3 regions of the Bradyrhizobium sp. SZCCHNRI3043 genome follow, and region 1 is predicted to be linked to each of the others. Evidence: predicted binding sites of a transcription regulator. Region 1 holds the regulator's gene; each other region holds the start of a gene.
What was found. Region 1 encodes LexA, which represses DNA repair genes until DNA is damaged. Its sites were predicted from a motif close to TGTTCNNNNTGTGTTCNG; they were not measured.
Positions count from the first base shown of each region.

Region 2: QX124_RS20100 (DNA repair protein) is a predicted target of LexA. The motif match lies at 5,778-5,795, and genes of this name have one in related genera.
Region 3: uvrA (excinuclease ABC subunit UvrA) is a predicted target of LexA. The motif match lies at 6,787-6,804, and genes of this name have one in related genera.

Region 1 is NZ_JAUHID010000014.1:31,252-41,446, reverse strand. Features, by position in the region: gene QX124_RS23570 (glutamine--tRNA ligase/YqeY domain fusion protein) at 25-1,713, shown strand; gene QX124_RS23565 (hypothetical protein) at 1,735-1,947, opposite strand; gene QX124_RS23560 (ComEC/Rec2 family competence protein) at 2,087-4,378, shown strand; gene QX124_RS23555 (hypothetical protein) at 4,333-4,551, opposite strand; gene QX124_RS23550 (hypothetical protein) at 4,775-5,215, opposite strand; gene lexA (transcriptional repressor LexA) at 5,475-6,173, opposite strand; gene glp (gephyrin-like molybdotransferase Glp) at 6,380-7,591, opposite strand; gene QX124_RS23535 (LysR family transcriptional regulator) at 7,824-8,777, opposite strand; gene QX124_RS23530 (MBL fold metallo-hydrolase) at 8,862-9,794, shown strand; gene QX124_RS23525 (alpha/beta hydrolase) at 9,807-10,195, shown strand, end outside.
Region 2 is NZ_JAUHID010000010.1:18,394-28,588, forward strand. Features, by position in the region: gene QX124_RS20090 (error-prone DNA polymerase) at 1-3,093, opposite strand, end outside; gene QX124_RS20095 (DNA polymerase Y family protein) at 3,434-5,017, opposite strand; gene QX124_RS20100 (DNA repair protein) at 4,917-5,705, opposite strand; gene QX124_RS20105 (putative DNA modification/repair radical SAM protein) at 5,879-7,117, shown strand; gene QX124_RS20110 (UdgX family uracil-DNA binding protein) at 7,211-8,695, shown strand; gene QX124_RS20115 (methyltransferase domain-containing protein) at 8,715-9,455, opposite strand; gene QX124_RS20120 (radical SAM protein) at 9,497-10,195, opposite strand, start outside.
Region 3 is NZ_JAUHID010000005.1:321,620-331,814, reverse strand. Features, by position in the region: gene QX124_RS14410 (cytochrome D1 domain-containing protein) at 1-437, shown strand, start outside; gene QX124_RS14405 (HAD-IA family hydrolase) at 566-1,210, opposite strand; gene QX124_RS14400 (lipase family protein) at 1,484-2,476, shown strand; gene QX124_RS14395 (hypothetical protein) at 2,640-2,957, shown strand; gene QX124_RS14390 (hypothetical protein) at 3,194-3,523, shown strand; gene uvrA (excinuclease ABC subunit UvrA) at 3,709-6,696, opposite strand; gene QX124_RS14380 (porin family protein) at 6,972-7,616, opposite strand; gene QX124_RS14375 (outer membrane protein) at 7,903-8,643, opposite strand; gene QX124_RS14370 (outer membrane protein) at 8,856-9,641, opposite strand; gene QX124_RS14365 (outer membrane protein) at 9,908-10,195, opposite strand, start outside.

The DNA of each region.
Region 1 (10,195 bases):
AAATTCCGGAGCAGGATATTCTTGATGACCACGACGACAGACACGGCGACGACGGCAGAGGCAGGGCGCGACTTCATCCGCGACATCGTCCAGGCCGATCTCGACAGCGGCAGGCACAAGACGATCGTCACCCGGTTCCCGCCGGAGCCGAACGGCTACCTGCATATCGGCCATGCCAAGTCGATCGGTCTCAACTTCGGCATTGCCCAGGAGTTCGGCGGCCGCTGCAATCTGCGCTTCGATGACACCAATCCGACCAAGGAAGAGCAGGAATATATCGATTCCATCCAGGCCGACGTGCGCTGGCTCGGCTATGACTGGGGCGACAACCTGTTCTTCGCTTCGGATTATTTCGAGCGGCTCTACGATTGGGCGGAAGGGCTGATCAAGGCCGGGCTCGCCTATGTCGACGACCAGTCGCAGGAGGAGATCCGCCTGTCGCGCGGCACGCTCACCGAGCCCGGCAAGAACAGCCCGTTCCGCGACCGCACGGTCGAGGAGAATCTCGACCTGTTCCGGCGCATGAAGGCCGGCGAATTCCCGAACGGCGCGCGCGTGCTGCGCGCCAAGATCGACATGGCCGCCGGCAACATCAACCTGCGCGACCCCGTGCTGTACCGGATCATGCACGCCCATCACCCGCGCACCGGCGACGCCTGGAAGATCTATCCGAGCTACGACTACGCCCACGGGCAGTCGGACGCGATCGAGGGCGTGACGCACTCGATCTGCACGCTCGAGTTCGAGGACCACCGGCCGCTCTACGATTGGTTCCTGGACAAGCTGCCGGTGCCGTCGCATCCGCACCAGTACGAGTTCGCGCGGCTCAACCTGACCTACACGCTGCTGTCGAAGCGCGTGCTGACGCGGCTGGTGCAGGACGGCCATGTCTCAGGCTGGAACGATCCACGCATGCCGACCATCGCCGGCCTGAAGCGGCGCGGCGTGCCGCCGGCTGCGGTGCGCGAGTTCATCAAGCGCATCGGCATCGCCAAGGCCAACAGCATCGTCGACGTCGGCATGCTCGAATTCTGCATTCGTGAGGAGCTGAACCGCACGGCGCTGCGTCGGATGGCCGTGCTGCGGCCGCTGAAGGTAGTGATCGAGAATTATCCGGAAGGCCAGGTCGAGGAGCTCGATGCGATCAACCACCCCGACGATCCCGCAGCCGGCACGCGCAGGATCGCCTTCGGCCGCGAGCTCTATATCGAGCAGGACGACTTCATGGAGAACCCGCCGAAGAAGTTCTTCCGGCTGTCGCCGGGCAACGAGGTGCGGCTGCGCTACGCCTATTTCATCAAGTGCCGCGACGTCATCAAGAACGACGCCGGCGAGATCGTCGAGCTGCGTTGCACCTATGATCCCGCGACCAAGGGCGGCAACGCGCCGGATGGACGCAAGGTCAAGGCGACGATGCACTGGCTGCCCGCTGCGCAGTCGCTGACCGCCGAGATCCGCCTCTACAACCAGCTGTTCGCCAATCCGAGCCCCAATGCGGCCGACTTCACCGCCGATCTCAATCCCAACTCGCTCGAGGTCCTGACCGACGCGCGCATCGAGCCGGCGATCGCCGAGAGCAATTCGGACGCGCCGATGCAATTCGAGCGCCAGGGCTACTTCGTCCGCGATCCGGATTCGACGCCCGACAAGCTCGTGTTCAACCGCACCATCGGCCTGCGCGACACCTTTGCGAAGGAGGTCGCGAAGGGATGAGATGGGGACCGCAGCCGCAGCTCAATTGATCGCTGCGAGGCCGGCCTCGGTCAGCGTTGGCACGCCATCGCTGACCTCCACCAGGCCGCGCTCCGCGAGGAGCGAGAGATCATCGTCGGCGACGGGGGAGAGCGTGAGCCGGTGGGCCTTGATGTCCCGCAACGTCCAGCGCAGGTGGATCGCCGTGTCGAGCGCGAGGTCGGCAAAGGGATCGTCATTGTCATGGTGGTCCATACCCGCATAAGCCCGTGCGGTGCCGAAAGTTCCAATGACGTTCCCGGCACCGGGATTGGATTCTCGTTCCGTTCCGCTAGTCGGATTCCCCGTGGTTTCGCTAGCCTCCATGCCCGTGAAGTAACGGGTGGTGTGGGCAATGGCGGAGCCGGTCAGGCCGCCGGGAGGGCGTCGCGGGATCGCGGGCGCGATGGCCGATGTCTGGCCGCCGCGCGGCGCGCTGGCCGGCGGCTGGCCCGCGATCGGGTCCGGCGCGTCGTCGGCATTCGCCGCCCGCCTGAAGAGCTGGGCGGTCGAGGAGGCCGGGGCGGGCCGGCTGCTGCCCTGGGTGCCGGTGGCGTTCGGGGCCGGCATCGCGCTGTACTTCACCGCCGATCACGAGCCGGTGCTCTGGATCGCCGCCACCACCGCGGCGCTGCTCTGCATCGTCGCCATCATGATGCGGCGGCATCGGATGTTTCCGGTTGCCGTGATGATCGCAGCTGCAGCGTGCGGCTTTGCCGCGGCGACCATCAAGACCGCGCGTGTCGCACATCCGGTGCTGGCGCGGCCGTTGTATTCGGTGGCGCTGTCCGGCTTCGTCGAGGCGCGCGACATCCGCGAACGCAGCGATCGGATCGTGCTGCGCGTCGCCGCGATGGAGAGCCAGCGCAGCAGCATCAGCCTCGCGCGCGTGCGGCTCGCGGTGCGTAAGGGCACGGCGCCCGAGGTCGGCAGCTTCGTGCAGCTCAAGGCGCGGCTGCTGCCGCCGATGGCCCCGGTGCGGCCGGGATCCTACGACTTCGCGCGCGACATGTTCTTCCAGGGCATCGGCGCCTCCGGCTTCGTGATGGGCGCGATCACGACGGCGACGCCGCCGCAGGCCGCCGGCTTCGGCCTGGGCTATGCGGCGGCCATGCAGGGCCTGCGCGATGCGATCGACGCACGCATCCGCGCCCGTCTGACGGACGATGAGCGCGCCATCGCCACCGCGCTGCTGACCGGCCGGCGCGACGCCATCACGCCCGATGTCAACGATGCGATGTTCGTCTCCGGCCTCGGCCACGTGCTGTCGATCTCAGGCTATCACATGGCCGTCGTCGCCGGCGTCGTGTTCTTCGCCGTGCGCGCGCTGCTGGCGCTGATCCCAGGTCTGACCGTGAGCCATCCGATCAAGAAATGGGCGGCCGCGGCGGCGCTGGTCGCGGCGGCGTTCTACCTGCTGCTGTCGGGCGCGGAGGTCGCGACGCAGAGATCGTTCTTCATGACGGCCGTGGTGCTGATCGCGGTCATGGTCGATCGCCGCGCCGTCACCTTCCGCACGCTCGCGGTCGCGGCGATGATCGTGCTGATCGCGGCACCCGAAGCGCTGGTGCATCCGAGCTTCCAGATGTCGTTCGCGGCGACGCTCGGCCTGGTCGCGCTGGTGCAGTTCGGCCTGCCCAAACTGTTTGCGACGCCGGACAGCTCCACGACGCAGCGCATCGCGCTGTGGGGCGGCCGCGAGCTCGCGATGCTGCTGCTGGCCTCGCTGATCGCGGGGCTTGCGACCACGCCCTATGCCGCGTTCCACTTCCATCGCGTCACGCCCTATGGCGTGCTCGCCAATCTCGCGGCGATGCCGGTGGTTTCGGTGCTGGTGATGCCCGCCGGACTGCTCGGCCTGCTGGCGGCGCCGTTCGGGCTCGACGGTCCCTGGTGGACGCTGATGGGCCTCGGCATCGACTGGATGATCGCGGTGACGCGCTGGGTGGCGGCGCTGCCTGGCGCGGTCGGGCGCATCCCGGGCTTCGGCATCGGTCCGCTGATCCTGGCCAGCCTCGGCGTCATCCTGATCGGCCTGCTGCGCACACCGCTGCGCTGGTCGGGTGCCGTCGGGCTCGTGGTGGCCACCGCGTGGGCCGCCACGACGCCGCTGCCCGATGTCCTGATCGCCGGCGATGGGCGTGCGGTGGCGGTGCGCGGTCGTGACGGACGCCTGCATGTGATGCGCACCGGCAAGGACGTGTTCGCCACCAAGGAGTGGCTCGCGGCCGACGCCGATGCCCGGCTGCCGGCGGATTCATCGCTCGCCGATGGCGTCTCCTGCGACGAGGCGGGCTGCGTGGTCGCGATGGTCGACGGCCGATTCGCCGCCTTGACCCTGCGCGCCGAGGCGCTCGACGATGATTGCGCCCGTGCCGCGCTGATCGTCACCGCGCGCGCCGCGCCGTCATCCTGCGCGGCGGCCGTCATCGATCGCCAGCGCCTGCAGCAGCAGGGCGCCTTGATGCTGGTGCAGCGGGGCACCGGCTTCTCCGTCACGCCGGTGCGCGCCGGCGGCACCGACCGCCCGTGGTGGCCGGCGCCCGCCGAGGCCGGCGAGTTCGACACGACGCTGACGCCGCGTGCGCCGGTGTCGCGGCTTCAGGACGCGACGCCGCCGGAGACGGAGCAGGGCGAGCAGGATTGAGCGCCGGACAGCTCGAACGTGCTGAGATGATACAACGTGCTGAGATGATACTCGGTGTCGTCGGGTCCATCGAACAGCGAGGGACCTTCGACCAGCGTGAACGCAGCGCCCGGATATCGTTGCCAGACGGCGATGTCATCAACCGTGACCGTTAGCCATCCGAACGCAAGCATGTAGCGGCCGGGCTCGGTGATCCGGTCGGCCTTGTTCCAATCGATCTTGTTGACCGCGGCGGCAAGCTCCCCCGGCACACAATGCCGGCCGAGGGATGTCGTTCCTATTCGATGCGATGCCGGAGCGTGAGGTTCGCCCGAAAGGACCTTGCGCTTGCAGAAACCAAATCTCCCCCGGCCGAAAGCTCGCTCATGACCGAGAGAAATGCGGACGCGCAGGCGCTCAGGTGATGCTGATGCGGCGAATCGGTGTGGCCTGCGAAGCCGGAACGTCCTCCGCCATGCCCGGGCGGCGCTCGGCCGGCTGCTTGCTGACCGGCAATTGTAGCACGGTGACGCGCTGGCCCTCGCAGAGCTGGGTCACCAGCACGTGGCGGCCGTCGGCGAATTCGATCGCGTCGTGATGGCGATCGGGGATGTGCGTCTCGATGCTGTTGAACTTCGCGACGCGCTCGCGGATCGTCCGGGTCCAGAGCCAGCGGCTGTCGTAGCGGACGTCCTCGACAAATGCCAACTCGGTGCCGGGCAGCATGCAGACGGCGACGGTCGGCTCGCTCTCGAGGGCGAAGCCGCGGGTGGCGGTGCCGCGGAAGGTCATCGAGATCAACGTCTCGCCGACCTTGGCGGGACGGGACGCAACCGCATGGAGGCTGTAGTCACACATCGGATCGCTCCTCGTTGAGAGATAGCCGACCCACGCTCCCCCCGGACAGGCGCAGGCCTCTATCAGAGTGGACATCGATGGTGATGTTAGCGCGCGCTTCACGGCAATTCTGCGCTGATCTGCACCGCGTGCGCCCGCGGGCGATCACAAGCGTTTGAGCATGCCGCGCTGCACATCCTGAGGTGCATTCGCGTGTGACCAATTTCGATCGGCGGCGAAGCGCGTGCGCCCGTCGCCGATCGACCGATCGCGTCCGCGATCAGTACTTGCGATACAGCCCGACCAGCTTGCCTTGGATCTTCACCCGGTTCGGCGGCAGGATGCGGACCTCGTAGGCGGTGTTGGCCGGCTCCAGCGCGATCGATGCGCCGCGGCGGCGGAAGCGCTTCAACGTCGCTTCCTCATCGTCGATCAGCGCTACCACGATGTCGCCGGTGTCGGCGGTCTCGTTGCGCTGGATCAGCGCCATGTCGCCGTCGAGGATGCCGGCATCGACCATGGAGTCGCCGCGCACCTCGAGCGCATAGTGATCGCCGTTGCCGAGCATGTCGGCGGGCACGCTGATGGTGTGGCTGCGCGTCTGTAGCGCCTCGATCGGGGTACCGGCGGCGATGCGGCCCATCACCGGCACCGCAACGGGGCGCTCGCCATCGTCCAGCGCGGGAGTGCTGGTGCGCACCTTGCCGAGATTGCCCTCGATCACCGATGGGGTGAAGCCGCGGCGGTTGTTGGCGGCCTGTGACAGCTCGGGCAGCTTGATCACCTCGATCGCGCGGGCGCGGTTGGGCAGCCGGCGGATGAAGCCGCGCTCCTCGAGCGCCGTGATCAGGCGATGAATGCCGGACTTCGAGCGCAGATCGAGCGCATCCTTCATCTCGTCGAAGGACGGCGGCACGCCGGCTTCCTTGAGCCGCTCGTTGATGAACCGCAGAAGTTCGTACTGTTTGCGCGTCAGCATCTCGACCTGGTCCCCAGTTTGTTGTCGTCCGAGTCCAGGAGCTGCGCCTTGAGCACAAACCGGCTGAGAGCGCCTTGGAGTCGGACCATCATCGCGTCGCCCGCAACATACTAAAAACAAATCATGAACGGACACTATATGTTCGATGTGTGTTCCGCAATCCTTAAATTGTAGTGAACGGGCCGGGCTTTGCCGGGGGAAACGGCCTAGCTCGGCAGGCGCAGGATCTCGCACGGGCTGCCGGCGGCGGCCTTCGGCGCAAACGCCCGCCGGATCACCAGCGCCTGCGAGAGCGCGAGATTGCCGAGCAGCGACGAATCCTGCTGGGTCACCGGCGTTGCGATCAGGGTGCCGTCGGCGCGCTCCTCGAGCCGCGCCCGAAGATAGTCCTCGCGCGAATCGTTGGCCCCCAGCTCGCGGCCGAGCAGGGCGGTCTCGCGTGGCATGCGAGCTTCGTCGCGGCCGAGCAGCCGCCGAATCAGCGGCACCAGGAACAGGATGGCGCAGACATAGGACGACACCGGATTGCCGGGCAGTCCGATCACCCTCATGTCGCCGAGCCGTCCGTGCATCATCGGCTTGCCCGGCCGCATCGCGATCTTCCAGAACGCCATCTCGACGCCCTCGGCTTCGAGCGCCTTCTTGACCAGGTCGTGATCGCCGACCGAGGCGCCGCCGGTCGTGATCAGGATGTCGGCCTTGGCCTCGCGCGCCCGCCGGATCCCGGCGATCGTGGCCTCCATCGTATCCGCGGCGGTGCCGAGATCGATCGGTGTCGCGCCCTCGCTGCGCACCAGCGCCCGCAGGGCGTAGCCGTTGGAATAGACGATCTGGCCCGGGCCGGGCGTCGAGCCCGGCATCACCAGCTCGTCGCCGGTGGCGAGCAGCGCCACCTTCGGCCGGCGCCGCACCGGCAGTGCCGGATGATTCATGCTGGCCGCCAGCGACAGGTCGCGGTCGCTGAGCCGGCGGCCCGCCTTCAGCAGCACCATGCCCTGGTGGAAGTCGACGCCCGCGGGCCGAATGTGCCGGCCCTTGATGGCCGCCTCGTTGATCACGACATGGCCATCTTCGGCGATCGTGTCCTCCTGGATCACCACCGCGTCGGCGCCCTCAGGGACAACGCCACCAGTGAAGATGCGCGCCGCCTCGCCGGGTCCGACCACGCGATCGAACGGCCGCCCCGCCGCGACCTCGCCGATCACCCTCAGCCGCACCTTGGCCTGGGCTGCGTCCGCCGCGCGCACGGCGTAGCCGTCCATCGCCGACATCGCCTCGGGCGGCTGCGTCCGCAGCGCCGCGAGGTCCCGCGCCAGGATGCGGTGAAACGCCTCGTCCAGCGTCACCAGCTCCTCGGCCAGCGGCTCGGCGCCGGCGAGCACGGCGGACAACGCATCGGACACCGGCATCAGGGCCATGAGAGTTCCTTCGGACGGAGACGGCAGATCGAATGAGTCGCCTTCTAACCGAACGCGCACGGCTCGGCCAAGGGCTCAGGCCGCTTCCTGCCTTCTGATCGTCTGATGTGGGCCGCGTCCGGGCCGCTGCCTCACGATCGCGCGAGAAACCTTGCAATCAGTGCGCAGAAGGTCGACCGCGGTGCCAAGGCGTTGGCCGATGCGCCGTTCCGATTAGCTCCCGCCCCGCGTTCTATCCCGCAGCCGCGCGACAGGCTGCTCGCTCGGTCGTGTGCAGGATGTCCGCCACCATGTTCCGCAGCCAGACCGATGCTGCATCACGATCGAGCTGCAGCGGCCAGACCATCGAGACGGCCGGCAGCCGCAGCTTCAACGGCGCGGGACAGAGCGCCAGCCCAAACCGCGGCCCGTAGAGCCTTGCCATCCTGGTCGGTATCGTCGTGATTACCGGTGATGCGGCGACCGTCGCCAGCACGCTGAGGAATTCCGAGGAGGCCGAGACCACGTTGAGCTCGGTCCCGATCTCATCCAGCGCCGCCTCCAGACAGCCCTGCAGGCTGTTGGTCAGCGTCACCAGCGCGTGCGGAAGCGACAGATAGTCGGCGAGGCTGATCGGCGTTTTCATCGCGATGCGCTTTGGATTGTAGACGCAGCTCAGAGCCTGCTCGAACAGGAATTGCGATCTGTGCCGCTGCGCCACGGCCTCGAAGCAGCCGACCGCGACATCCAAGGCGCCATCGTCGAGCAGGCGATGCACTTCGTTACGCTCGGTCGGCCGGCTGAGAAGCCGCACGCCGGGCGCCGTTCGACGGAGCACCGCGGTGAGCTCGGGGATCAGCAGCAGCTCGACCTCACTTGAAAATCCCAGGCGGATGGTGCGCTGCTCGGTCGCCGGGTCGAACTCCGGTGCGGCATGCAGCGCTGCCTGCATCTGCCCCAGCGCCGCCCGAACCGGCCCGGCGAGCACCGCAGCCTTTGGCGTCGGCTGCATGACGGCGCCGACGCGGACGAACAGCTCGTCCTGCAGCAGCACGCGAAGCGTCGACAGCGTATGGCTCATCGCAGGCTGACCCACCTTGAGGCGTGCGGCCGCGCGCGTCACGCTGCGCTCCTGCATGAGCGCGTCGAACGCGACCAGCAGATTGAGGTCGAAGGAGCGAAGATCGAAGTGATCGATGGACTGCATGAGCTGGATCGATTTGAGGAATGTATGACCTAGTCCTAGATCTCGGCCCAGACAAGACCACCGTTCGGATCGAGGCCGCCAGACATGCAGGACATCACGACCTATCGCGTCGGAGACGCCACCATCACCAGGATCTTCGAGATCGGCCTCGATGCGGTCGAGGGCGAGTTTTTGTTTCCGGGCGTAGAAGCAGACAGCATCGTTCGGGAACGAGGCCAGGTGGGGCCGGGATCGGTCGATCCGCACACGGGATCGTTGCGCCTGAGCATCCATAGCTGGCTGGTGCGGACGCCGGAGCGGGTGGTCCTGATCGACACGGCCACCGGCAATGACAAGGAGCGGCCCGGCGCAGCAGTTCTGCATCGCTTGAACGAGCCGTTTCTCGACCGGCTGCGGGCGGCCGGCGTCGCCCCTGGCGATGTCGATCTCGTCTTGATGACGCATCTGCACGCGGATCATGTGGGGTGGAATACGCAGCTTGCCGATGGCCGTTGGACGCCGGTGTTTCCGAACGCCCGGTACGTTTTCTCAGGCCGCGAGCGCGCCTATCTGGCGGCACTGTCGGCCGCTGACGGCTCGGATGCCGCGATCAGGGATGCGGCCGGTCTCGGTCGCATGCTGCATCCGCCGCTGCCAGGGGTCTACGAAGACAGCGTGCTGCCGATCGTCGAGGCCGGCCTCGCGCGTGAGATCACGGTCGATGGCAGCGAGGTCGTGGATGGCTTCCGCTATCTGCCGAGCCCTGGTCACAGCATCGATCACGCCTGCATCAGCCTCACCTCGCGTGGCGAGCGCGCGCTGTTCTGGGGCGATGTGATGCATCATCCGCTGCAGGTCGCGCGTCCGGATTGGAACTCGGTGTACTGCGAATTTCCGGACGCGGCGCGGAGCTCGCGCCAATGGGCGATGAACCATGCCGCCGAGACTGGCTCCATCGTGTTCACGACCCACTTCGCCGAGTCCTCGGCCGGGCGGATCAGCCGCGACGGCGACCGGTTCGCGTGGCAGTTCGCCTGATCCGAGGTGACCATGACCGAGAACGCAACGTCCTCCTCGCGCATCGTTTCCGAGCGCCGCCTGATCGAAGGCCCGGTGTCCGATGTACAGCTTCAGCTCATCAACAAGCGCCGGCATGACGTGCAACGGTTCTCGGCCGAGCGCACGCTGGTGATGATGCACGGCGCCACCTTTTCATCCGCCAGCCTGTTCGACGTCGCGGTTGGTGGCGCCTCCTTCATGGATGTCCTGGCGCAGGCCGGCTACGATGTCTGGGCCGTCGATGCGCGCGGCTATGGCGGCTCCAGCCGGCCGCCGGAGATGTCGCGGGCGGCCGAGGAGGGATCTCCATTGGTCAATGCGCGGACCGCCGTGGACGATTTCGGCGCGGCGGTGGACTTCATCTGCCGGCATCGCGACGT
Region 2 (10,195 bases), on a different contig from region 1:
GTGGCCCTTCAACGACAGGCGGATGGTCTGATAGTCCGCGACCACGTGCTCCGGCAGCGGCATCTCGGGCAGCGGCTTGGCGCCCTCGTCCGGCTGCTCGCGGGCGATCGCGGCCTCGAACAGCGGCAGCGGCACATCGTCGGGCAGCCGGCGCACGGCCCAGAGCGCGGCACGACGGTCGAGCCCCAGCGAGCGGAACGCATCGGCATCGGCCAGCAGCAGCAGCGCGCGCTTGGGCAGAGCGGTGTCGCGGGCGAAGTCTTCCAGCGAGGTAAAGGGCCCACGGGCGCGCGCCTTGATGATGCGGTCGGCCCAGTCGTCGTCGCCTGTCTGGTCATTGAAGAGAGAAGCGCCGGGCATGCCGCCTCCGTCATTCCGGGGCGATGCGACATAGCAAAGCAGCGAAGCTGTTTTGCTCTGAGCACCGAACCCGGAATCTCGAGGTTCCGGGTTCGCACCATCCGGTCGCGCTTCGCGCGGCCTCCCTGGCGCGCCCCGGAACGACGGAGAAATGACATCACGAGGGAATGATACCGACGACCAAGCCTCCGCCTCGCTCCGCATCGCCTCCGACAATCGCTTGATCCGCTCCTCGTCGCGGTCGATCCAGCGGAAACCGTCGATCTGGCGGAAGCCGAGGCGGACGGCGCAGTATTTGCTACCCATTTCCTCCAGCGTGTTGTCGGCGAAGCTGTGGGACACGTCGATGTTCCGGATCTCGACGCCGTTCTTGCGGGCGTCGCCGACGATCTGCGCCGGCGCGTAGAAGCCCATCGGCTGCGAGTTGAGCAATGCGCAGCAGAACGCGTCGGGATGGAAGCATTTCAGCCAGGACGAGACATAGACGAGCTGGGCGAAGCTCGCGGCATGGCTTTCCGGAAAGCCGTAGGAGCCAAAACCCTTGATCTGGTCGAAGCAGTTCTTGGCAAAGGCCGGATCGTAGCCGCGCGCGATCATGTTGCCGACCATCTTCTCCTCATAGGAGCCGATGGTGCCGACGTTGCGGAACGTCGCCATCGCGCGGCGCAGGCCGTTGGCTTCCTCCGACGAGAACTTTGCGGCCTCGATCGCGATCCGCATCGCCTGCTCCTGGAACAGCGGCACGCCGAGCGTCTTGTGCAGCACCTTGTAAAGCTCGTCTTTCGGGCCGTTTGCCGGCGATGGATAGCTGACCTTTTCGAGACCGTTCCGGCGCCGCAGATACGGATGCACCATGTCGCCCTGGATTGGTCCGGGCCGGACGATCGCGACCTCGATGACGAGGTCGTAGAAGGTGCGCGGCTTCAGCCGCGGCAGCATGTTCATCTGCGCCCGGCTCTCGACCTGGAACACGCCGAGCGACTCGCCCCGCTGCAGCATTTGGTAGACTTCGTTGTCGTCCTCCGACCGGATATCGGAAAGCACGTATCGCTGGCCCTTGTGATCGGCGATCAGGTCGAAGCATTTGCGGATGCAGGTCAGCATGCCCAGCGCCAGCACGTCGACCTTCATCATGGACAACGCGTCGACGTCGTCCTTGTCCCATTCGATGAAGGTGCGGTCGTCCATCGCGGCATTGCCGATCGGCACGTAGCTGTCGAGCCGGTCCTGGGTCAGCACGTAGCCGCCGACATGCTGTGACAGGTGCCGCGGAAAGGTGATCAGCTCCGATGCCAGCTCCACGGCGCGGCGGATCATCGGATTGGTTGGATCGAGCCCGGCCTGGCGCACCTGCATGTCGGAGAGGCCGTCGCCCCAGCTGCCCCACACGGTGTCGGCGAGCACCGACGTGACGTCCTCGGTCAGCCCCAGCGCCTTGCCGACGTCGCGGATGGCGCTGCGCGGGCGATAATGGATGACGGTGGCGATGATCGCCGCGCGGTGCCGGCCGTAGCGGCGATAGACATATTGCATCACCTCCTCGCGCCGCGAATGCTCGAAATCGACGTCGATGTCGGGCGGCTCCAGCCGCTCCTTGGAGATGAAGCGCTCGAACAGCAGATCGATCTTGGTCGGATCGACCGAGGTGATGCCGAGCACGTAGCACACGGCCGAGTTCGCCGCTGAGCCGCGGCCCTGACACAGGATGCCCTGGCTGCGGGCGTAGCGGACGATGTCGTGAACCGTGAGGAAATAATGCGCGTAGTTGAGCTCGGCGATCAGCGCCAGCTCCTTGTCGAGGACTGCGCGCAGGCGGTCGTCGAGATCATCACCGAAATAGGTTTTGGCGCCGGCCCAAGTCAGGTCCTGCAGATGCCCCTGCGCGGTCTTGCCCGGCGGCACCGGCTCGTCGGGGTACTGGTATTTGAGCTGGTCGAGCGAGAAGACGATGCGGTCGGTGAAGCGGATGGTCTCGGCAATCGCACCGGGATGATCGCGGAACAGCCGCGCCATCTCGTGTCCCGGCTTGAGGTGGCGCTCGGCATTGACTTGGAGCCTTCGGCCGATGGCCTCGATCGAGGCTTTCTCGCGGATGCAGGTCAGCACGTCCTGCAGCATCCGCTGCTGGGGATGATGATACAGCACGTCATTGGTGGCGATCAGCGGCACCTTGACCGATGCGGCGAGACGCGCCAGCCGCGCCAGCCGGCGGCGGTCGTCGCCACGATAGAGCAGGCTGCCGGCGAGCCACACGCCTTCGGCGCGGCTGTCCTTCAGCCGCGTCAGGACTTCGCTGATGACAGCCTCGTCGAAGCGATGCGGCGGCATCAGCACCAGGAGCTGCCCCTCGATGAAATCAAACAGATCCTCGAAGGTCAGGCGGCAGTCGCCCTTGGCGACCTTGTCGAGATCGCTGCCGCGCTTGCCGCGGGTGAGCAGCTGGCACAGCCGGCCGTAAGCCGCACGGTCGCGCGGATAGACGAGGATATCCGGCGTGCCGCAGGTGAAGACGAGACGTGCACCGTACAGGAGCTTCGGCTTGTCCTTCAGCCGGTCATTGCCGAGCTCGCTATAGGCGCGCACGATGCCGGCCAACGTGTTGTGATCGGCGATGCCGATGGCTTCGAGGCCGTACGCGGCGGCCTGGTGCACGTAGTCCTGCGGATGCGAGCCACCCTGCAGGAAGGAGAAATTGGTGGTGATGCCGATCTCGGCATAGGGGACGGGGATCATGGCGCGACCGCGCAGGCTGTTTCCGTGACAGCGCGTTGCCCGCCTCCTGCAGGTGATTTGCCCCAACGCACCGGCTTGCACAGCTGCCCACCCTCCCCTGGAGGGGGAGGGTCGACACGCGCAGAGCGCGCGGCGGGGTGGGGTGAGCCCAGCAACCGGTTGTCATTGCGCCAGCTCTTCTCAGCTGCCGGTAAGTTGGCCTCGAGGACAACGGGCAGCGCAAACGCGGATGGTCTGTCACCCCACCCCGGCTCGCATGCACGCATGCGAGCCGACCCTCCCCCTCCAGGGGAGGGTGAGCAGCGGGGTCGCCGCGGGATGTGTGCCATCTCCCCCACCCTCATGCGAACAGACCGTGCATGTACCAGGCGGGCTGTACGGGCAGGCCCTCCTGCTGATCGAGCTCGCGGTCATACAACCCGTCGCGGTAGAGCCAGAAGCGCAGGCCGTGCTCGTCCTCGACGCGGAAATAGTCGCGCGTCAGCCCCTGCCCGCCCGGCCGCCACCATTCCATGGCGATGCGCTCCGGGCCTTCGGCGCGCACCACCGCATGCGCGGCACGGCGCCAGACGAAGCGCGCGGGCGGGCCGTCCGGCACCCCGGCGATCACTTGGATCGCCTCCGGCTGCGCGAACAGCCGCAACGGGCGCAGCGGCGGCTCGCCTTCGCTGCGCTCCGGCCAATCGGCCACCGTGGCGACGGCGAGATGCTGCTGCGCCCGTAACGGCAGCGCTGCCCGCTCCGGGATGTGGGTGTCGACCGGCAGATGCACGACCACACGCTTGCCGCCGATGCGCGCGGCGATGCGGTCGATCAGCGCCGACAGCTCGTCATTGTCGTGGACATGGACGTCGAGATCGCGCTGCTGCTGCACCACGATCTCGCTGCGACTCGCCGACAGCCGGATCATGTCGAAGCCGAAGCCGGGATCGAGCGGATCATTCAGGGCGTCGAGCCGCTCGCGGAACAGACGGTCGATGATTGCGGCCTCGGTGACCGGCTGGCCGGTGTCGACCGCGATGACGCGCACCAGGCCGTCGGTGCGGAAGAAGCAGGCCTCGAGCCGCCGCGCGCCCTTGCCCTGCTGTGCCATCGCCGCCACCAGCATCGCGGCGAGACTGGAGAGACTGGCCGCGATCACCGTATCGGTCGCGACCGGCTCGGCGAAGCGCTTGTCGACGATGTAGTCCGGCGGGACTTTGCGCGGGCTGATCGGCGCATCGGCCTCGCCCAGCGCCTGGGCCAGCACGCGGGTGAAGGCGACACCGAACCGCGCCGTGATCTCGTTGCGGCCGCGCGACGCGACGTCGCCGATCGTCTTCAAGCCGGCGCGGCGCAGGCCGAGCGTGATCGCCTCGCTGCCGCCAAGGGCTGCCACCGGCAGCGGCGCCACCGCGGCCGCCTCCTCGCCGTCAGGCACGATGCGGCCATGCACCTGCCGGTTCAGCGTGCGCGCACACACGGCGTTGGAGGCGATCGCTGCCGACACGGTGAGACCGTGCGCGGTCAGCGCATCGCAGAGCGACCGCATCAGTTTGGCTTCGCCGCCGAACAGATGCACGCAGCCGGTGATGTCGAGCGAAAGCCCATGCGGCGGATCCAGCGCGACCAGCGGCGTGAAGCGGTCGCACCAGTCGGCGATGCCTTCGAGCATCTTGGCGTCAGCCGCGAGGTCGGCCTCGTGGACGACGAGGTCGGGACAGACCGCGCGGGCGTTCGCCAGCGGCTGGCCGAGGCTGACGCCATGGCACGCCGCCGCCTCGTCCAGCGCATGGATCAAGAGCGCATTGGCGTCCTTGATGACGACGACCTGCGGCAGGTCGTCACGCCGATCGGCGGAGCAGTTTCGCTTGATCCGATCGATGGGCAGGCGCGGCAGCCACAGGCTGAGGATCCGCCGCCGGTTCGCTGAAACGGCACGCATCGGGGCTCCACTCCATGATCCATCGTCCGGTCTGGCCGTGACGGTTGCGAATGAGCTCGGCGTCGAGACGCGGCGCGCCCCAGGCCATCCAGGGCGCCGAGGGTAGCGACGGCGCGGTGCGGACGATCCAGCGCGTCTCGGCGGTCGAAGGTTCGGGTGTGGCTGCAATGCGCAACACGAGCGCGGTCACGCCGGACTCCTGTGCCGCCAGGGTCAGCTTGCGGCTGGCGACGAGATCGAGCTTTTGCGTCTCGCCCCACACCTCCAGCATCACCCCGCCCAGCGCATCGCAGGCGAGCGCGTCGGCCGCGGTGCGCAAGCCGTGATCGAGATCTGGCGCCCGCACGATCACGATGCGGCGCGGGTCGAGGCCAAGCTCGGCGAGCCCGCTCATCGACAGCGCGCCCATCTCGCGCTCGGCGAAATCCTGCCGGATCCAGATCAGCGGCCGGCGCGCCGCGACGCGCGCCGCGAGCCCGCACAGGAAGCCTGTCGCTGCCGTCGCCTGACGGCCGGTCTCGGCGAACACCTCATGCAGCGCGCCGGTGGCCAGGCCGCCCTGCAGCACGGCGTCGGCCTCGTCATGGCCGAGCGCGACCCGGCGCAGGTCATGTGCGCCATCTCCCGCCTCGAGACGGGCAATGCGGCCGCGCAGACGCGCGAGCGTATCCATGCGTGCGCCGGTCATCCGTCGCCGCTCCTCTTCCATCCATCGTGCGGGCGCTGCCGTTGTTGCAGTTGAACCCACGACGGCCCTCTTTGTTCATGATACGTTCTAATATAAAGCTAACGCCTTCGAGAGAGTCAATCGGGATTGCCCCGGATGTGATTCAGCGAATGGAATCAAAGGGATTCAAAGGTATGGAGCTGCTCCGCAAGCTGGAGATCCTGGCCGATGCCGCCAAGTACGACGCCTCCTGCGCCTCCAGCGGTACCGAGATGCGGGATTCCCGCGACGGCAAGGGTCTCGGCTCGACCGCGCCCGGCATGGGCATCTGCCACTCCTATGCGCCGGACGGCCGCTGCATCTCGCTGCTCAAGGTTCTGCTGACAAACGCCTGCAACTACGACTGCCTGTATTGCGTCAACCGCGCCTCCTCCAACGTGCCGCGCGCGCGCTTCACGGTCGACGAGGTGGTGAAGCTCACCATCGATTTCTATCGCCGCAACTACATCGAGGGTCTGTTCCTGTCGTCCGGCATCATCCGCAGCCCGGACTACACCATGGAGCAGGTCGTCTCGGTCGCGCGCAAATTGCGCGAGGAGCATCGCTTCCGCGGCTACATTCATCTGAAGACGATTCCGGAGGCTGACGAGGCGCTGATCGCCGAGGCCGGCCGCTATGCCGACCGGCTCAGCATCAACATCGAGACGCCGCTGGAGGCGAGCCTCACCAGGCTGGCGCCGGAGAAGGACCAGCGCGCCATCCGCCGCACCATGGGCCGTCTCCGGCTCAAGCTCGACGAGACGGTGGAAGCCAAGAAGACGGTGCGGAAGGCGCGGCCGCCGCGCTTTGCCCCTGCAGGCCAGAGCACGCAGATGATCGTCGGCGCCGACGACGCCAACGACCGCGTCATCCTGTCGACCTCGGCCAATCTCTACGGCGCCTACAAGCTCAAGCGCGTCTATTACTCCGCCTTCAGCCCGATCCCCGATGCAAGCCGCGCGCTGCCGCTGCAGGCGCCGCCCTTGGTGCGCGAGCACCGGCTGTACCAGGCCGACTGGCTGATGCGGTTCTACGGCTTCGACGCCGATGAAATCGTCGAGGAAGGCGAAGGCATGCTGCCGCTCGACATCGACCCCAAGCTCGCCTGGGCGCTGCGCCACCGCGACCGCTTCCCGCTCGACATCAACACAGCAAGCCGCGAGGAGCTGTTGCGCGTGCCCGGCTTCGGCACCCGCACGGTGGAGCGCATCCTCGCGACCCGCCGCACCACCACGATCCGCTTTGCGGATCTGGCCCAGCTCAACGTCATCAGGAACAAGGCGCTGCCGTTCATCGTTCTCTCCGACCACCGGCCACAGCCGTCCCTGCTCGACGGCGCCGCGCTGGCGGCCCGGCTGCGGCCGAAACCGCAGCAGCTGGGATTTGGATTCTAACGGAAGCCGTCATCGCGAGCGCAGCGAAGCGATCCAGGGCCGCACGAGAAGTCTGGATTGCGTCGCTTCGCTCGCAATGACGTGAGGAGAGAAATGCACGTCGTAACCCTCGACAACGACACTGATTTCGACGGCTGGCGCCGGGCAGCGCGGGCGCTGGCGATGAACGACGTCAAGCCGGCCGAGGTGAGCTGGCGCGTCAAGGGCGCGGAGGCCGATCTGTTCGACGATGAAGCCGAGACGACGCTGCCGGAGGTGCCGGAGGGCGCGTTCTCGGTGCCGGCGAGCTTCATGGAGCTCGCGGAGAGCGCGATCCTGCACAGTGACCCCAACCGCTTCACCCTGCTCTATCGGCTGCTGTGGCGTCTCAGGACCAATCACGACCTGATGGAGATCGCGACCGATCCCGACGTCGCGCAGGCCAACGCGCTGGCGCGAGCGGTGCGCCGCGACGTCCACAAGATGCATGCCTTCGTCCGCTTCCGCGAGGTCGGCCGCGAGCGCGAGACGCGCTACGTCGCCTGGTTCGAGCCGGAGCACCACATCGTCGAACGCGCCGCGCCGTTCTTCGCCCGCCGCTTCGCCGACATGCCGTGGTCGATCCTGACGCCCGAACTCTGTGCGCATTGGGACGGCAGCCGCGTCAGCTTCACGCCCGGTGTGAGCAAGGCTGACGCGCCATCCGAAGACCGGCTCGAGGAGGTGTGGCTGCGCTATTACGCCAGCATTTTCAATCCGGCACGGCTGAAAGTGAAGGCGATGGAAAAGGAGATGCCGAAGAAATACTGGCAGAACCTGCCCGAGGCGAAGCTCATCCAGCCGCTGATCGCGGCCGCCTCCCGGCGCACCACGGAGATGATCGCCGAGCCCGGCACCTCACCGCACAAGCCGCAGAAACGCGTCGAGGAGAGCGAGATGACCCGCAAGCCAACCACACACGCGCATGCTGCTGAGACCTCACGTGATGTCGAGTCCACCGATCTCGAGACCTTGCGTGAAGAAGCCGCCGGCTGCCGCGCCTGCCCGCTGTGGAAGGACGCCACGCAAACCGTGTTCGGCGAAGGCCCCGCGCATGCGCCGCTGATGCTGGTCGGCGAGCAGCCCGGCGACAAGGAGGACCTCACCGGCCATCCCTTCGTCGGTCCCGCCGGCCAGATGCTCGACCGCGCGCTGGCCGAGGCCGGCATCGACCGCAGCAAGGTCTACGTCACCAATGCGGTGAAGCACTTCAAGTTCGTGCCCCGCGGCAAGATCCGGCTGCACCAGAAGCCGAACACGCCGGAGATCAAGGCCTGCCGGCAATGGTACGAGCGCGAGCTCGCCACCGTGCGTCCGGCCCTGGTCGTGGCGCTGGGCGCCACCGCGGCGCAGTCCGTGCTCGGCAAGATCACGCCGGTCAACAAGAGCCGCGGCCATGTCGTCGACCTCGCAGACGGCCCCAAGGCGATGGTGACGGTGCACCCGTCCTACCTGCTGCGGCTGCCGGATGCCGACGCCAAGGCGCGGGAGTATGAGCGCTTCGTCGAAGACCTGAAGATCGCCGCCGCCGCGATCAAGCGCGCCGCGCACGCGGCGTGAGGCTGCCCCCAACCGGCCCTTACTTGATCGCCAGGAAGCCCTCGAAGCAGACATGCTTGTAGATCGTCATCGTGTCCACGAACCCGGCCCGCCGCAGCATGTCGAGATTGCCCTGGGTCGAGAACGGTTCCAGCACGCCCTTGAGGCTGCTGGCCTTGCCCAGCACCTCGTCCGGCGAGTAGCCGTTGTCGAGCTTGTAGTCGATATAGACCGACGTCATGATGTCCTGGAACCGCGCGTCCGGCGCCCTGACCTTCTCGAAGAACAGGAACGCGCCTCCCCAATTGAGCGACCGATAGATCGCATCGATCAGGGTCTGGCGATAGCGCGGCGGCACGAACTGCACGGTGTAGTACGACACGATGAAGTCGCTCGCCTCGTAGCCGACCTCGCAGGCATCGGCCGCCAGGTATTCCACGTTCGCCACATCCCTGCTGTGCGCCCGCGCGTAATCGATCATAGCCCGCTCGGTATCGATGCCGATCCAGCGCGTGCCGTGCGGATGGCGCTTGGCGAGTTGCCGCAGCAGCGTCCCCGTCGACGTTCCGATTTCATAGGCGACGGAATCCCGCTTCACGAAGAAATCGCTGATCTGCTCGACCAGCTTGTGGCCGGCTTCGTAGTTCGGAACCGACCTCGCGACGTGGAGATCGAAGTGCTGAGGCGTGTCGCCGCCGAAGCTCCAGCCGGCACGCGCGGCGCGGATGCCGTCACCGGTCGCGTTGTCCCGCTCGAGGGTTGCTTGCCCGGACACAACCATGACGTTTCCTCCCTGGTCGACGACGTGTTGAAACTCCCGATCTAACCGTATTGAAGCGCGCGCTCCGTCACTTTCGGCGACAACGCGTCCTTGACGGCCGGACTGAAGAACAGCGACAGCATCTCATCCTCGAACAGCCGGCCGAGCTCCGAAAGCTGCAGCCCCGCATGGCCGTCGCCGTCGCGATACGCTTCCAGGGCGCCGACGCTGCTCAGCCTGGCAACGAGCTTGTCATAATGGGCGGACAGCTCCCGGTTGTCGGCGCGCATGGCACGGCGATCGGCATCCTCGACCCGGCCGGTCCGGAGCCCTGTGGCATAGGACGTCGCCAGCAATTCCTGCCGGTCGACGGCGCGCCCCGCCGTGATCGGACTGTTGCCAGCAAGGACGGTTTCGACATAGGCGCGCACGTCGGGAACATTGCGGAAGACGTAGCCGCTCTTCGCGGCCCCGGCACTGACATGCGAATACGCGCCCGCACCGATCCCGAGAAGATCCCGTGATGGCGAGGTCCGGATCGTCTTGAACGGGTCGGCATAGCGGCGCGCGCGCACGAAGCGGTTGCCGTCGGTCAGGTCATATCCGAGCGCCGCCATCTCCTGCCAGATCAGCATGCGTCCGAACAAGGTCGCGAACTCGCTCTCGAAGCTCGCCTGCTTCAGGTCGGATTTGAGCCAGTGTCCCTGGGGGCGATCGGCAAACCGAGCGTGATACCAGGTGAGGTGCGGAGGCCGGATCTC
Region 3 (10,195 bases), on a different contig from region 1:
AGCGCCTTGCGACCATCAAGGTTGGCACGCGGCCGTTCGGTGTCACCATCGACGCCGAGGGCAAGCGCGCCTACACGGCAAATGTCGCCTCCAACGACGTCTCGGTGATCGACCTCGCCGAGCGTCGCGAGATCGGCCGGGTCAAGACCGGCTTGCGGCCTTATGCGGTGGCGCTGGCGCAGGGCAGGGGCTTCGTAACCGACCAGTATGACGGCACGGTCAGCGTGTTCGACCTGGCGAGCCTCCAGCCGCTCCAGCGCATCAATGTCGGTGACTATCCCGAGGGCATCGAGGCGACGGCCGACGGCCGACGCGTCATCGTCGCCAATTGGGAAAGCAACATCCTGAGCGTCATCGACGTGGCCGCACTGAAGGTCACAGGGGAGATCAAGGTCGGCAACGGCCCGCGCGCGTTCGGCGCGTTCCTGCGGCGGTGAGGCAGGTCCGCCGGTGGCGGGAATGGAGTTGCATCTGCAGCCCGCGTCATTGCGAGCGCAGCTCGCAATGACGCGGGGAGGTATCGAGGCTCGTCGTTATCCCTGCATGTCGCCGGCGCTGATGTAGGCTACGAATCTCGTCTGGCGGGCACCACCAACCGTTCCACGATCTCGTCCATCCGGGTGAACAGCATCTCCGGCTGGTGGTCGCGCAGCGCCTGCTCCGCGGCATAGCCCCATGTCACCGCACCGAAGGCGATGCCGGCGGCGCGCGCAGCCTCGATGTCGCGGGTCTCGTCGCCGATCGCGATGACCTGGGCCGGATCGACGCGCAGCCGCTTCAGCACCCGGCGAAACTTCCGTGCCTTGCCGAACACCGAGGCTGAGCAATCGAAATCGGCGAACAGACCGGCGCGCGATCCGAGCTTCTGCCGCGCATTGGCCTCGCTGTCCGACGAGACCAATGCGAGCATGATGCCGTTCGCGGCAAGGGTGTCGAGCATGATGTCGACGCCTGCAAACAGCGGGATGCTTGCTGCATGCGCCGTCTTCAGCCGGCGCACGTGGCGCGCGATCAAGGGCAGCTTCCAGCGCGGCACCTGAAGGAAATCGAGGATCTCACGGGTCGAGGCATGGCGCAGCCCGTCGATGTCCTGCTCCTCGACCTGACGAAAGCGGTACCGCACAGCGACGGCATTCACGTGGGTGCGAAACCACGGGAAGCTGTCGGCGAGCGTGCCGTCGAGATCGAAGATGACGAGGGAATATGGCATCGCGTGGGGTGAGCGCGGCGAGGGGCTGATGATCGTCGAGGAGTGTCGTCCTGCGACAGTCCCTGCGCCATAGCAATGGGGGGGCGGCGCGCAATGAGATGCGATCCTTGCGTGTCGCAGCTCCATGGTGACGTTCGACGATCAGGGGTTGAACATGTTGTGATGTGCACCTGGAAATAACGCGGTCTATGATCCCGATGCGCCGGCGGATCAGGGTCTGCCTGCCCGATTTGATCGAATTTGTTTTCATCATTCAAGCCAGAGAGATTTCACATGGCCCTCAACAAGGTTGCTGCAGCGTATCTGTCCTACTTCGCCTATATCGACGACGCGCTCGATACGGTTCAGCCGAGCGATTTCGTGACGATGTTGAAGTCCGTCCCGTCGGGCGCGGCGAACGGTCCGTGGTCGCTCGTCTGGGGCCCGGCGGTCAACAACGGCGTGCTCGCCTATGTCGCGCAAGGCAGCGACGGCAACTACGCGCTGGCGTTCCGCGGCACCGATGTCGACGGCTCGGTCGGCGGTGCCTTCGAGAACGTGCTCGCCGACGTCGATGCAGTCTTCCAGGTGCCGTGGCTGTATCCGCAGCAGGCCGGCTCGCCGCTGCAGATCAGTGCCGGGATCAACGATGCGCTGGCGCTGGTCATCGCGCTCACCGATCCCGCGACGGACCTGTCGCTGCTCGACTATCTGCGCGGCCTTGCGGCCAAGCAGAATCTGCAACTGATGGTGACCGGGCACAGCCTGGGTGGCGCGCTCGCCGTGGTGGCGACGGCGTGGCTGCAGGATCAACTGCCGAAGCTGAACTCGTCGCTGAAGTTCACGCTGTGGCCGCACACCTTCGCGGCTCCGACCATGTGGAACGCGGGCTTCGCGACCACCTTCGCGAAGGCCTATACCTACTATGCGGCGGTCAACAGCAACGACATCGTGCCGATGGGATGGGCCAATCTGAAGGGGATTCTCGTCACCTATGCGCCGCCGGCGCCGGTCCTGAAGGACACCAACTACTACTCGATCTACAAGCCGCTTGAGATCCTCAGCGCAACGATCCCGACCTATACGTCGATCGTGCCGAGCAATCCGGACCTGTTCACGATCACGCCGATCGTGGAGACGAACGATTCCTGGACCGCAGAAGCCGGCTACATGCATTCCATGCAGTTGCAGTATTTTCCGCATGCGACCGGCACGAAGGCGCCGCCGCTGCCGGGTGTCACCAAGACCGGTGTGGCGCGGCCGCGGGCGGTCGCCGTCGCAGCCTGAGCGCCGCAGAGCAGCCTTTGCGGGGCTGGGTTCGCTCAGTCCTGCAAGGGGGGCCTTGATGCGGCGGCCGATCAACCTTTCGTCACGATTTTTGTGAGCGTGCGCTGCAGGAACGCCTGGCGCTGTGCGGTCGTTGACCCCGCACAGAAGCAAGGAGAGACACATGCAACGCACGCTCAAGATGGCCGCGCTGGCCGCCGCCACGCTGGTGCTCGGCACCGCCGCCGCAGCCGCGCAGGGCTATGCCCGCTACGGCGACTCGATGGCCTGGGTGCCGCCGACACAGGGCAACGATTCCGAGCCGGTGTATGACGCCGCGCCGGCGCCGGCCTACGCGCCGGGTGAGGTGGCGTGGGGTACAACGGCCTGGGGCCACGGCTACAACGGCACCAACCATCCGACCCCTGGCTCGACCCAGGGCGATGTCGGTCCGTCCGGCAACAACAACGGCACGCTGACCGGTGTCTACCGGCAGTGGTAGCCGCCATCTCGCGTTAGACGTTAGGCGATCAAACCCGCCGCTCGACAAGAGCAGCGGGTTTGTTGTGTCGGACGGGTTCGCTGCACGTGTCGGGCGATGTCACGAAGCCATTGGATCACGAGGTCGCGCGAAGGTGAGCGTCGCGTTGTGTCGCACGATTGTTGTGGGGACCGGCGGAACCTTGGATGGATCGATATCGTTTGCTCTCCGAGAATTAGGAACGAAGGAGCAAGTTCATGACGCGCACGTTTGGATTCGCCGCGCTGACCGCCGTCACGCTCGTGGCTGGCACCGCTGCGGCCTCGGCCGGCGAATACGGCCCGGGCGGCTACGGCTATGGTGGCCAGGTCACCAGCACCTACGCCTACCGCGATTCCTTCGCCTGGGCGCCGGGGCCGGTCTATCAGGAAGGCTACGTCGCGGTCGCGCCGGGCCCGTATGACGGCCCTGGCTGGGGCACCGGCTACAACGGCACCAACCATCCGACCCCGAGCTCGACCCAGGGCGACGTCGGCCCGGGCGGCAACAACAACGGCACGCGCAGCGGATATTATCGCCAGTGGTAATCTGAGTTCGTTGCAGAAACATCAAGCCCGCCGCTCTGCAGAGAGCGGCGGGCTTTGCTGTGATGAACCGGTATCGACCACATGCGTCATTGCGAGGAGCGCGATGCAATCCAGAATCGCGTACGCGGCCCTGGATTGCTTCACTTCGCTCGCAATGACGATCGATACAAGGGAATTGAGGGCAACTACTCCGCAGCCTCGCTGGCTGCGCCGCGGCTGCGCTTCTTCGGCTTGGCTGACTTCTCCAGCACCGGCTTTAGGAATTGTCCGGTGTAGCTGCGCGGCGCCTTGACGATGTCCTCCGGCGGGCCCCAGGCGACGATCTCGCCGCCGCCGTCGCCGCCTTCGGGGCCGAGATCGATCACCCAGTCAGCGGTCTTGATGACCTCGAGATTGTGCTCGATCACCACCACCGAATTGCCCTGCGCGACCAGCTCGTGCAGCACCTCCAGCAGCTTCTTGACGTCGTGGAAGTGCAGGCCGGTCGTGGGCTCGTCGAGGATGTAGAGCGTGCGGCCCGTGGCGCGCTTGGACAGCTCCTTGGCGAGCTTGACGCGCTGGGCCTCGCCGCCGGAGAGCGTGGTGGCCTGCTGGCCGACATGGATGTAGTCGAGGCCGACGCGGCGCAGCGTCTCGAACGTGTCGCGCACGCGCGGCACCGCCTTGAAGAATTCGGCGGCTTCCTCGACGGTCATGTCGAGCACGTCGGCGATCGACTTGCCCTTGAACAGCACGTCGAGCGTCTCGCGGTTGTAGCGCTTGCCCTTGCAGACGTCGCAGGTGACGTAGACGTCGGGCAAAAAGTGCATCTCGATCTTGATGACGCCGTCGCCCTGGCAGGCCTCGCAGCGGCCGCCCTTGACGTTGAAGGAGAAGCGGCCGGGCTCATAGCCGCGTGCCTTGGATTCCGGCAGGCCGGCGAACCATTCGCGGATCGGCGTGAATGCGCCGGTATAGGTCGCGGGATTGGAGCGCGGGGTGCGGCCGATCGGCGACTGGTCGATGTCGATGATCTTGTCGATGTGCTCCAGCCCTTCGATGCGGTCGTGCGGCGCGGCCGCCTCGTTGGCGCCGTTGAGCTTGCGCGCGATCGCCTTGTAGAGCGTGTCGATGAGAAGCGTCGACTTGCCGCCGCCGGAGACGCCGGTGATGGCGGTGAACAGGCCGAGCGGGATCTCGGCCGACACGTTCTTTAAGTTATTGCCGCGGGCGTTGACGACCTTGATGGTGCGGCGATGGTTCGGTGGCCGCCGCTCGGGCACCTCGACCTCGAGCTCGCCGGTGAGATATTTGCCGGTCAGCGACGCCGGATTGCGCATGATCTCGGCCGGCGTGCCCTCGGCGACGATGTTGCCGCCATGGGTGCCGGCGCCGGGGCCGATGTCGAGCACGTAGTCGGCGAGGCGAATGGCATCCTCGTCATGCTCGACCACGATCACGGTGTTGCCGAGGTCGCGCAGCCGCTTCAGCGTGTCGAGCAGGCGGGCGTTGTCGCGCTGGTGCAGGCCGATCGAGGGCTCGTCGAGCACGTAGAGCACGCCGGTCAGGCCCGAGCCGATCTGCGACGCCAGGCGGATGCGCTGGCTCTCGCCGCCCGACAAGGTGCCGGAGGAGCGCGCCAAGGTCAGATAGTTCAAGCCGACGTCGAGCAGGAAGGTCAGGCGGTCGCGGATCTCCTTGAGGATGCGGGTGGCGATCTCGGTCTGCTGCGCGTTCAGGACCTTCGGCACCTCGGCGAACCATTCGCCGGCAGCCCTGACGCTGAGCTCGGAGATCTCGCCGATGTGCTTGCCGGCGACCTTGACGCACAGCGCCTCGGGCTTCAGCCGGAAGCCGTTGCAGCCGGCGCAGGGCACGTCGTTGAAGTACTTGCCGAGCTCCTCGCGCGCCCATTCGCTCTCGGTCTCGCGGAAGCGGCGCTCGATATTGGTGATGACGCCCTCGAACGGCTTCTTGGTGTCGTAGGCGCGGACGCCGTCCTCATAGGTGAACTTGATCTCGTCGTCGCCGGAGCCGTGCAGCAGCGCGTTCTGCGTCTTCTTCGGCAGGTCCTTCCACTTGGTGTCGAGCGTGAACTTGTAGAACTTGCCGAGCGCTGTCAGCGTCTGCAGGTAATAGGGCGAGGACGACTTGGCCCAGGGGGCGATCGCGCCCTTGCGCAGGGTGACGTCCTTGTCGGGGATGACGAGATCAGCATCGACGTGCTGCTCGACACCGAGGCCGCCGCATTCCGGGCAGGCGCCGTAGGGATTGTTGAACGAGAACAGCCGCGGCTCGATCTCGGGAATGGTGAAACCGGAGACTGGGCAGGCGAACTTCTCCGAGAACAGGATGCGCTCGGGCCCGCTCTTGTCATGGATCTTGGCGGTCTTCTTCTTCTCCTCGGCCGGGGCGGCGGAGGCGGGCGCGTCGGCGAACTCGATCACGGCGAGTCCCTCCGCGAGCTTCAGCGCGGTCTCGAAACTCTCCGCGAGGCGCTGGCCGATGTCGGGGCGCACCACGATGCGGTCGACGACGACGTCGATGTCGTGCGGGAACTTCTTGTCGAGCGTGGGCACCTCGGCGAGCTCATGGAAGGTGCCGTCGATCTTGACGCGCTGAAAGCCCTTCTTGAGATATTCTGCCAGCTCCTTCTTGTACTCGCCCTTGCGTCCGCGCACGACCGGCGCCAGCAGATAGAGGCGGGTGCCCTCGGGCAGCGCCAGCACGCGGTCGACCATCTGCGACACGGTCTGGCTCTCGATCGGCAGGCCGGTGGCCGGCGAATAGGGCACGCCGACGCGCGCCCAGAGCAGCCGCATGTAGTCGTAGATCTCGGTGACCGTGCCGACGGTGGAGCGCGGGTTCTTCGATGTCGTCTTCTGCTCGATCGAGATCGCCGGCGACAGGCCGTCGATCTGGTCGACATCAGGCTTCTGCATCATCTCCAGGAACTGGCGGGCATAGGCCGACAGCGATTCGACGTAGCGGCGCTGGCCCTCGGCATAGATCGTATCGAAGGCGAGCGAGGACTTGCCGGAACCGGACAGGCCGGTGAAGACCACGAGCCTGTCGCGCGGGATCTCGACGTCGATGTTCTTGAGGTTGTGCTCGCGGGCGCCGCGGATCGTGATCGCCCGCAGGCTCGACTGGTTGGCTTGCGCGCGCTGCTTGGCCTTGAGCACTTCATCCATGACGATCGTCCCACGGCGCAGAGTCGCGCCATCGTTGCAGGCGCGTTCGCCGGAAGCCGGCCATCGGACGCCAGAGGGAAAAGGTATCGTCGGAACGTAGGAAGAACGGGGCTGGATTTCCAGTGCCGTCAGCGAATCATCAACAATGCGCTCAGGGAATGGCAGCGAATGGCAGGAGGCTGCCGGTTCCGTCCTGCCTTGTGCGCGATCCCGCAAAGAAAAAGCCTCCGCTCTGGCAGAGCGGAGGCTGTGTGCGTTGGCCCGGAGGCGAAGACTTAGAAGTGGTAGTTGATGCCGACCTGACCGGAATGCACGTTGAGCGTGCCGGTCGCGAGCGTGCCGAGGCCGGTGAAGGTGTAGCTCTCGCCACCGAAGCTCTTGTAGAGGTATTCGCCCTTCAGCGACCAGTTCGGGGCGAACATGTACTCGACGCCAGCGCCGACGGTCCAGCCGGAGTGGATCTTGCTGTCCGAAGCGGCGAAGCCCGGAGCCGTCAGCGAGATGCGGTTGTCAGCCCAGGCGTAACCACCGGTCGCGTACAGCAGGGTCGGGCCGAAGGCGTAGCCGATGCGGCCGCGGACGGTGCCCCAGTCACGGATCTTGGATTCGGCGTTGACACCGAGCGCGCCAACGTTTGCGTTGATGTCGGCCCAAGCGGCGTCGGCCTCGAGGCCGAACACGACAGCACCCTGCTGCCAGTTGTAGCCGACGGTGCCGCCAGCGAAGCCGCCCTTCATGGCCGCGAAGTCAGCATCCTCGTTGGCATAGCCGCCCATGGCACCGATGTAGAAGCCGGTCCAGGTCAGCACAGGCGCGGCAACCGGCGCCTTGGTATAGGTCGGGCGCGCGGCAAGATCAGCGGCGGCAGCGGGAGCGGCCAGGGCGGCCAGGGCCACGGTCGCGAGCAGGATCTTCTTCATTCCAGTCTCCAGTTAATTCCTAGCAGTCCGCATCGCACCGAGAGTTTTACGCACGAAACAGACTCACCCGTTCAAGTTGACGAGGTTCCTATAGCCCGGTTCCGTACGGATTACCGTCACCCTGAAGACACACTCGCGGCCAAACCGCGTTTTTACGGGCAAGTTCCAGAAAGCCTATGTCACTCAACTGCTTGGTTCCGGGTGTGGCGAGCCGGCAAGGTGGCATCAGGGCAACAAAAAAGGCCGGCTTTCGCCGGCCTTTCTCGGAACCTGTCGGTTGCAGGTGTCAGTACTTGGCGATGACCGGGCCGCCGAAATGGTAGCTGAGGCCGGCCTTGACGGTGTGGACGGTGTCCTTCCACTCGGAGCGGTTGGTTGCGAAAGCGCTGTACTGGATCGCGCTCTTGCCGAAGTCGAGATAGTTGTACTCGAGCTTGGCCGACCAGTTCGGCGCGAACATATACTCGGCGCCGGCGCCGACCGTGTAGCCCCAGCGGGTGGTGTTCTGGCTGAAGACGTTGCCGGGGACGCCGTCATAGCGATGCTGCAACTGGCCCACCGCGGCGCCGCCGCTGACGAAGAACAGGGCGGGGCCTGCGGCATAGCCGAGGCGGCCCTTGATGTCGCCGAAGCTGGTCAGCTTGGTGAAGAAGGTGTCGCCGAGGCCGGCATTGACCACGGCGGAGCGGCCGTTGATGTCGGCCCAGTGATAGTCGCCTTCGAGGCCGAACACGACGTTGTCGACCTGCCAGTTGTAGCCGACCACGCCGCCGACGAAGCCGCCATTGGTGTTGTAGTTCTGGGTGCCCAGGAAGCCCGGCGCATTGAAGCGGCCGAGGAAGGTCTCCTTGCTGGTGCCCCAGCCGCCGCCGCCCTGGATGCCGGCGTAGAGGCCCGACCAGCTCAGGATCTGCGCGACCATCGGCGGCGCCTTCGTATAGGGACGTGCCGCCATGTCGGCCGCCGAAGCGGACGTGGCCGTTGCGATGCCGACGAGCGCCGTCGTGATCACAAACAACTTCTTCATCAAATTCTCCCCCGGGAGGTTGGAATGACAAGCGATGGGCAAGTCATACACAGGGCATCCCGGCGAGGCTGTAACGCGCCCGCCACAGAAACGAAAAAGCGTTATAAATCATATATTTAGCACAAAAACGCCGCGACGCTGCCGGGCTGTTGACACGAAAAAGGCCGGCGCGAGGGCCGGCCTTTCCGAATGCGTGCGAGCGGCGGCTTTTTTCAGTAGCGCGTGCCCATCGGCGCCCCGAATCGATAGTTCACCCGGACTGTCGCCATGTCGATGTCCTGCTTGATGGTATCGACGCGCGACAGCACGGTTGCGGTGGCCGGGAAGCTGATGTCGCGCGAGCCCATGAACAGGTGGTCGTACTCGACGGCGACCGACCAGTTCGGCGCGAAGCCGAACTCGACGCCCGTGCCGACGGTGCCGCCCCAGCGGGTCTCACTGGCGGAATCCAGCAGCGTGCCGACCGGGAAGGGCGCAGCCGCATTCGCCGTGCCGGTGTATTTGTTGTGGGTGACGGCGGCGCCGCCCTTCACGTACCAGAGCACGTTGCCCCAGGCGTAGCCGACCTGGCCGGTGAACAGGCCGATCGCATCGGTCTTGGTGTTGTTGGTGATGCCCGCAGCCAGCGCCGCCGTGCTCGCATTGGACGACTTCAGGTCGGTCCAGTTGCCCTGGGCCTCGACGCCGAACACCCAGCTCGCCGCCTGCCAGCGATAGCCGACCTGGCCGCCGATGAGGCCGCTCGAGGCATTGTGGCAGCCTTCGGACTGGGTCGGCACGACCGGCACGCCGCCGACGCGATTGAGCGTCCAGCAGTTGTGGCTCCAATCGGCGCCGCCATTGACGCCGAGGTAGAACCCGGCCCAGTTCGGCAGCGGCGTGACATAGGCCGGCGGCGGCGCCTTGCTGTAAGGGCGCGTCGCGAAGTCGGCCGCTGAGGCCGGCGTCAGTCCCAGCGCCGCGGCGCTTGCGGTCAAGATCAAGGTCGTCTTCTGCATTCGTCTCTCCCCAGTCCCAATACACCACGCTCCGGATCCCTCCGATCCGGGCCCACGCGAAGGTGGCCTGTTGCTGGTTGTAGGAGAGACTGCTTTCTAAACTCGTGATCGGGAGCAGGCGCGGGGCGGGATGTGCCGAACGTACTTAAGCGCTGGTAAAGATCGCGACCGGTCGTGCAGATCGCAGAGCTGTCCCGAGGCGCGGGTGAGCGCTTGGCGCGTCAGACCCTCGACTGCCAGTCCTCGAGGGTCAGCGCTTGGAAAAGTCAGTGCTTGGATACGACGGGGCCGCCCCAGCGATAGTTCACGCGGACCGTCGCCATGTCGACGTCCTGGCCGACCGCATCGGTCCGGCCCGCGGCTCCACCGGGAACGCCCGAGAAGCCGAGGGTGCGGTTGCCCATGAACAGGTGCTCGTATTCGGCTGCGACCGACCAGTTCTTGGCGAAGCCGACCTCGACGCCGGTGCCGACAGCCGCCCCCCACCGCGTGGCGCTGGACTGGTCGAGCACACCGCCGGTTGCCGTGGACAGGCCGTTGTACTTCTCACCCGC